DNA from 2 places in the Plantibacter auratus genome. Region 2 is predicted to be linked to the other one. Evidence: riboswitches for the same ligand, from Rfam matches in the RefSeq annotation. Region 2 holds a riboswitch; the other holds the start of a gene.
What was found. A riboswitch is a leader RNA that binds a small molecule or an ion and turns the genes downstream of it on or off. The one in region 2 is predicted to bind thiamine pyrophosphate.
Positions count from the first base shown of each region.

Region 1: another riboswitch for thiamine pyrophosphate. It lies ahead of ACQ3HE_RS03140 (ECF transporter S component); the one in region 2 lies ahead of thiM (hydroxyethylthiazole kinase).

Region 1 covers NZ_JBOBFV010000001.1:675,835-679,231, forward strand. The annotation lists gene ACQ3HE_RS03135 (ABC transporter ATP-binding protein) at 1-1,001, opposite strand, end outside; gene ACQ3HE_RS03140 (ECF transporter S component) at 1,004-1,633, opposite strand; TPP riboswitch at 1,670-1,778, opposite strand; gene ACQ3HE_RS03145 (hypothetical protein) at 1,829-2,158, opposite strand; gene dinB (DNA polymerase IV) at 2,168-3,397, opposite strand, start outside.
Region 2 covers NZ_JBOBFV010000004.1:9,519-12,915, reverse strand. The annotation lists gene ACQ3HE_RS15220 (CDP-alcohol phosphatidyltransferase family protein) at 1-783, shown strand, start outside; gene ACQ3HE_RS15215 (HAD family hydrolase) at 864-1,547, shown strand; gene ACQ3HE_RS15210 (DUF1622 domain-containing protein) at 1,558-2,067, opposite strand; TPP riboswitch at 2,128-2,228, shown strand; gene thiM (hydroxyethylthiazole kinase) at 2,220-3,071, shown strand; gene thiE (thiamine phosphate synthase) at 3,068-3,397, shown strand, end outside.

The DNA.
Region 1 (3,397 bases), on a different contig from region 2:
CTGCCGGCGAGCTGCGGAGCGGCGGTCACCGTCCCCGTGATCTCCGGCAGCAGTCCCGCCAGCGTGAGCGCGAGCGTGGACTTCCCCGCGCCGTTGGGGCCGACGATGACGGTCGCCGCACCCTCGGGCACCGCGAGCCCCAGGTGCTCCTGCACCGGCTGCTTCCGCGTTCGACCGATCGCCAGGTCGTCGGTCGTGATGACCGCGGCTGATGGGCCGGACACCGGACGAGGGGCCAACCCCAGCGGGATGCCCGGCACCCAGACGCCCGCATCGGCCAGGCGCTGCCCGACGTCGTCGAGGACGAGGTCGGGTGGCCCGTCGGCGAGGACACCGCCGTCGGCGTCGAGCACGACGACCCTGGTCATCAGCTCGCGCCAGACGTCGACGCGGTGTTCGATGACGACCAGGGTGGACGAACCGTCATCGACCAGCCGAGCGACGGCGTCCCGCACCTCGGCCACCCCGGCCGGGTCGAGGTTCGCGGTCGGTTCGTCGAGCAGGAGGAGCGAGGGGTGCATGGCGAGTACGCCGGCGAGGGCCAGCCGCTGTTTCTGACCGCCGGACAGCGCCGAGGTCGAGTGGTCCAGCGGCAGGTCCAGTCCGACGGCCTCCAGCGAGGCGTCCACGCGGCGCCAGATCTCCTCGCGCTCGACGCCGAGGTTCTCGCAGCCGAAGGCGACGTCGTCGCCGACCTTGGACAGGATCACCTGCGAGTCGGGATCCTGCAGCACGAGCCCGATGCGACCCCTCGCTCGTTCAGGCGGAACGCCGTCCACGAGGAGCGAGCCGTGGGACTCCCCCTCGTCCGCGCCGCCGAGGACGCCGGCCAGGGCGTGGATCAGCGTCGACTTGCCGGCACCGGACGCCCCCAGGAGGAGGACCCGTTCGCCCGGTTCTATCACGAGGTCGAGGTCGCGCACCGCCCAGGCCTTCCGACCGGCATGACGCCACCCCCAGTCCCGCGCGACGACGCGCGCCGGACCGGTAGCTCCCGGCACGATCAAACCTCGCGCCGAGCGTCCCGCCCCGACGCGAACCGACTGAGCGCTCCGGTCGACGCGAGTGCCCTGACGAGGGCCCAGCCGACGACACCGGCGAGGATCGCGCCCGAGACGAGCAGCGAACCGAGGTAGATCGCGTTGAACTCGACACCCTTCTCGAGGTTGCCCGACATCACGAGCTCGAGGAGCCACGCGCCGGCCCCGGCGCCGGCACCGGCGAGGATCGCCGGAACGAGGCCGAAGCGCTTGTACGCGAGCGCCGCGAACACCAGCTCAGCACCGAGGCCCTGAGCGAGGCCGGAGTACACCGTCGTGACGCCCCATGCGTTGCCGATGAGGGCGGAGACGATCGCACCGATGGTCTCCACGAGGAGTGCTGCGCCGGGCTTCCGGATGATGAGGCCGCCGAGCACCCCGCCGAGGAGCCAGATCCCGACGGCGATCCCGCCGAAACCGGGCGTGACGGCGCTGGCACCCGCGTACCAGAGTGATCCGAGCGTGTTCCACGCCCAGAAGATGAGGCCCGTCGCGACGCCGAGCACGGCGACCACGACGATGTCGACGACCCTCCAGCGCAAGGTCCGCGACGCAGCGCGTTCAGAGGGTGAGATCTTGGTCGATGCTGACACGATTCGTGCCCTTCCTGTAGACGGAAAAGAGCACGGGATAGCGAGAAATGGTCTCCCTGCGCTGGCATGATCCAGATCAGGTTCGACGGTCGAAGGCGAATACCTTCCTCTCAGCCCGGTTCACCGGACTCCCGTGGTGGCACGAGTCTAACCCCTGCCGTGCGCAGTCGCACGACAGGGGTTCGACGGGGAGCGCTACTTCTTGAGGGCCTTGATGAGGCCGGCCAGAGCCTTGCCGCTCACCCAGATGAACGGGATCGCGACGGCGATGAGCGAGATGAGGTTCGGGTCGAAACGGAGACCCTCGTCGGTCTTGATGTAGGCACCGACCGGGATCGAGACGCCACCGCCGCCACCGCCGCTCGGGGCGTCGTCGCCGTCGCCCTCGGAGCCGCCGCCGAAGCCGTAGTACGTCAGCGCGACGGGCACGAGCTTCGTGCCGTCGACGTCCTGCTGCTCCCCGTAGGCTGCGGACACGCCGAGCCCCTTCGCCTGTTCTGCCAGCTTCTCCACGAGATTCGTCATACCGCGAGGCTACCGCTCGGTATCCACCGGTCCAAGGGGTTGATCCGTGCTCCCAGCACCCTGCGAGTCTCCGCGACTGCCGAGTCCGCGACGCCTCGGCTTGCCGAGGAGGGAGGCGGGAGCGATCGCGAGATCGCCGAACCGGCTCGCGACCCGGTCGATCGTCTGCTCGGCTTCACGCCACTCCTCGTCCGGGTCCCAGAGCCCGGCACCGGCCTCATCGGCGGGGACGAGCTGGTCGACCTTCACCCCGACGAGGCGCACGAGACGCCCACCGCGATCGAGGTCGTCGAACAACGACGCCGCCTCGTCGTAGACCCGACGCCCGACGTTCGTGGCCTCGCCGATGGTGCGCGACCGGGTGATGACGCTGAAGTCCGCATAGCGGACACGGATGCTGATCGTCCGGCCGGCGTAGCCGCCCTTCCGGAGCCGGATCGCGACGAGACCGGCGAGGTTCAGCAGCTCGCGCTTGAGGATGGTCGGGTCGGAGACGTCCGTCGGGAAGGTCACCTCGTGGCTGACGCTCTTCTCGCGTCGTGCCAGCTCGATGCCGCGCGGATCGATCCCGTTCGCGAGCTCGAGGAGTCGGCGACCGGAGGCCTCACCGACCGCGCGCTGGAGCATCGACAGCGGGGTGGAGGCGAGCTGACCGATGGTCCGGATGCCCCGGTTCGTCAGCTGCTCCTCCGTCCGGCCACCGACGCCCCACAGCGCAGCGACCGGCAACGGGTGGAGGAACGCCAGGGTCTCGTCGGCGGGCACGACCAGCAGGCCGTCGGGCTTCGACAGGCCGGAGGCGAGCTTCGCGACGTACTTCGTCGATGCCAGGCCGACCGAGCACGGCAGACCGGTCGCGTCGAGGACCCGTTGCTTCACGAGCGCGGCGATCGTCCGTGGGCTCCCGAGCAACCGGACCGCGCCGGACACGTCGAGGAAGGCCTCGTCGATGCTCAGCGGCTCGACGAGCGGCGTGACCGACTCGAAGACCTCCATCACCCGATCGGAGTACTCGCGGTACCTGCCGTGGTGGGGTGGCAACACGACGGCGCTCGGACAGAGGCGCATCGCCTGGGACACCGGCATCGCCGCGCGCACGCCGTACCGGCGAGCCTCGTAACTGGCGGAGGTGACGACCGACCGCCCCTCCTTGTTTCCCACGATGATCGGGAGACCGCGCAGCTCGGGCCGTTCCAAGAGCTCGACCGAGACGAAGAACGCGTCCATGTCGACGTGGAG
Region 2 (3,397 bases):
CGCGCCACACTCGACACGGTTCGCCAGTACCTCGGTGCCACCGGCTGGGTGCTGCTGTTCGCGCTCGTCGTGGTGGTCACGGTGGTCGCGATCGCCCGATTCCGCCGTGGTGCCGCGATCCCCGGCGACGAGGCGATGATCCCGGTGACCCTGCACGAGAAGACGCCGCTCGCGCGCCTCCGCACGCAGCTGTTCTCCGACGACGACTGGAAGAACCTGCCGAACGCGATCACGGCAGGACGCATCGTCCTGCTCCCGGTCTTCGCCGCCCTCGTGATCACCGGCTCCTACTGGGCTGCGCTCGTCGTCGGTGCGGTGGTGTTCCTGAGCGACGTCGCCGACGGGCAGATCGCGCGCCGCATGGGCACGGTCTCCGCGCTCGGCACCTGGCTCGACGGGGTCGCAGACCGGCTGACCGTGGTCGTGGTCGCCGCGTCGTTCGCCATCGCGCAGATCATCCCATTGCAGGTGTTCGTGGTCATGATCGTCCCCGACCTCCTGCTCGCGTTCGTTGCCGTCGTCGCGTTCCGAGGGACGCCCGAGGTGCCGGTGAGTATCGCCGGCAAGATCCGGACGGTGTTCCTCTTCGTCGGCTTCTTCGCGCTGCTCACCGGCCTCGCGCTCGGCGGCGGGGATCCGGCGTCGGCGCCCTACCGGGTCTTCGGCGGGGTCGGCTTCGTGGCGATCCTCCTCGGACTCCTCGGGCACTTCGTCGCGGCGACCCAGTATGCGCGACGCATGGTCGTCACCTGGCAGCGACAGGGCGTCCGCGCGGCCCGCTGACCGCCGCGCCGGCCGTCGTCGGAGCCCACCACCGGATGGCGCACGGCGTCAGCGCAGGCGGTGTCGTTTAGGCTCGGAGCATGCCAGTCGACTATCCGGACCTCGTCATCTTCGACTGCGACGGCACGCTCGTCGACACGGAACGCATCTCCGTCCGGGTGAACCTCCAGCTGCTCAACGAGGTCGGCGGCGACTACACCGAGGCCGAGGTGCGGGAGCTCTTCGTCGGCGCCTCGCTCGAGACCTACGCGATGCTCGTCGAGCAGCGCCTCGGGAAGCCGCTCGAGGCCGACTGGATCCAGCGCTGGAGCGACATGTTCCGCGGCATCTGCGAACGCGAGCTCGAGGCGGTCGACGGGGTCGTCGACGCCCTCGACGGCATCGCTGCGACCGGGGTGCCGCTGTGCGTCGCCTCGAACGGGATGCTGCACGACGTCGTCCGCAACCTCGGGCAGGTGGGCATCCACGACCGCTTCGATGGGCGCATCTTCAGCGCGACCGACGTCGCCGTCGGCAAGCCCGCACCCGACCTCTTCCTTCATGCCGCCGCCGACTTCGACACGGCCCCCGAGCGGTGCGCGGTCATCGAGGACAGCGTCGTCGGCGTCCTCGCTGCCCGCGCGGCCGGCATGACGGTCTACGCCTACGCCGGCGGCATGACGCCCGCCGAGCGCCTCATCGGCGACGGCACCCACGTCTTCGACGACATGCGCTTGCTGCCCGACCTCATCCGCGACACCTGGGCGACCTCCGCGGCGCGCTAGCCGCGCCGCACTAGCTGCGACTGCGGAGCTCGGGGAAGCCGTCCTCATCGTCAGGGACGGCCTGCGCCGCGACCGTCGGCGCCGCTTCCGGATCGGCTGACGTCGACACGTCCTGCTCCTCGGCGCGACGCCGCGTGCGTTCGCCACCGCGCTTGACGGCACGGTCGAACAGCTGTGGGCCGGTCGTCGCCAGGCGCTTCCAGGGGAGGGTGCCCTCGATCTCGATCTGCAGGGAGAAGCTCAGCAGGGTGCGGATGACGACGATGATCGCGAGGACGAGTGCGTCGGTCAGCGAGGGCGTCGACGTGACCGTCTTCACGAGGTCGGCGGCCACGAGGATCTCCAGCCCGAGCAGGATGACCGAGCCGATCGTCTCCCGCAGCATCCGGAAAGCCCGTGCGCCGTCGCGCGTGCTCCACCACAGGCGGGCCGAGAGGGTCACGGCGATCACGAAGCCCACGACCATCGCCCCGACACCGGCGACCTCGAAGACGATGGTGACCAGCTCGAAGAAGTCCATCCCTCCATCATCCTCGCCCGCCCGCTGGACCGGAAGCCGGGCCGACCCGCTAGGGTGGTCGCGAGTGACACGGGGTGCCGATCCCACGACGATCGGCTGAGAACACACCCGTCGAACCTGATCTCGTTAGTCCGAGCGAAGGGATGTCGCGAATGAGCATTCGCACACCGCAGCAGTCTGCCCACCCGTCCACCGACGAGCCGTCCGTCGACGAGTTCGCGAGCGCGTCCGGGGACCTCCTCGACCGCCTGCGCGAGCGCACGCCGCTCGTCCAATCGATCACGAACGCCGTGGTGACGAACTTCACCGCGAACGTCCTGCTCGCCGTCGGCGCCGCCCCGGCGATGACCGACATCCCGACCGAGGCCGGGCCGTTCGCCCGCATCGCCTCCGGCGTGCTCCTCAACCTCGGGACGCCGCAGGCTGAGCAGCGCGAGGCCATGGTCGAGGCCGCCACCGCCGCGAACGACGCCGGCACCCCGTGGGTGCTCGACCCCGTCGCCGTCGGCTTCCTGCCGGTGCGGACGGCGCTCGCCGCCGAACTCCTCGCCCTCCGGCCGACAATCGTGCGCGGCAACGCCAGCGAGATCATCGCGCTCGCCGGACTGGGCGCCGGCGGTCGCGGGGTCGACAGCACCGACTCTGTCGACAGTGCGATCGAGGCGGCCACCGCGATCGCCCGCACCTCGGGTGCCGTCGTCGCGATCTCCGGCCCGACGGACGTCATCACCGACGGTGAGCGCATCGTCCGCTGCTCGAACGGGCATGCCTGGCTCACCCTCGTGACGGGCGGTGGCTGTGCCCTCGGCGCGGTGCTCGCCGCCTTCGCCTCACTCGACGACGACCGGCTGCTGACGACGGTCGCGGCGACCACCGCGTACACGGTCGCCGCGCAGCTGGCGGCTGCGGAGAGCCGCGGCCCCGGCTCTTTCGCTCCCGCCTTCCTCGACCACCTCCACCTCCTCGATGCCGACACCGTCCGCAGCCTGGCGGTGATCGCGTGAGCGCCTCGACCACCGCGGACCGGGTCCTCGCGGCCCGCTCGCACGCCGAGCTCGTGCGCCGCGGCATCGCCACCTACCTCGTCACGGATGCTTCGGCCAGCGGGGATCGCGGTGTCCTCGACGTCGTGCGCCGAGCCGTCGACGGCGGGGTGACCGCGGTCCAGCTGCGGGAGAAGGCCGCGTCGGCGCGAGAGCTGTTCGACCTGACCCTTCGTGCTGCGGAGGTCGTCGCCGGACGGGCGCTGCTCCTCGTCGACGACCGGGTCGATGTCTTCCTCGCCGCCCGTTCCGCCGGTGCCGTCGTCCACGGCCTCCACGTGGGTCAG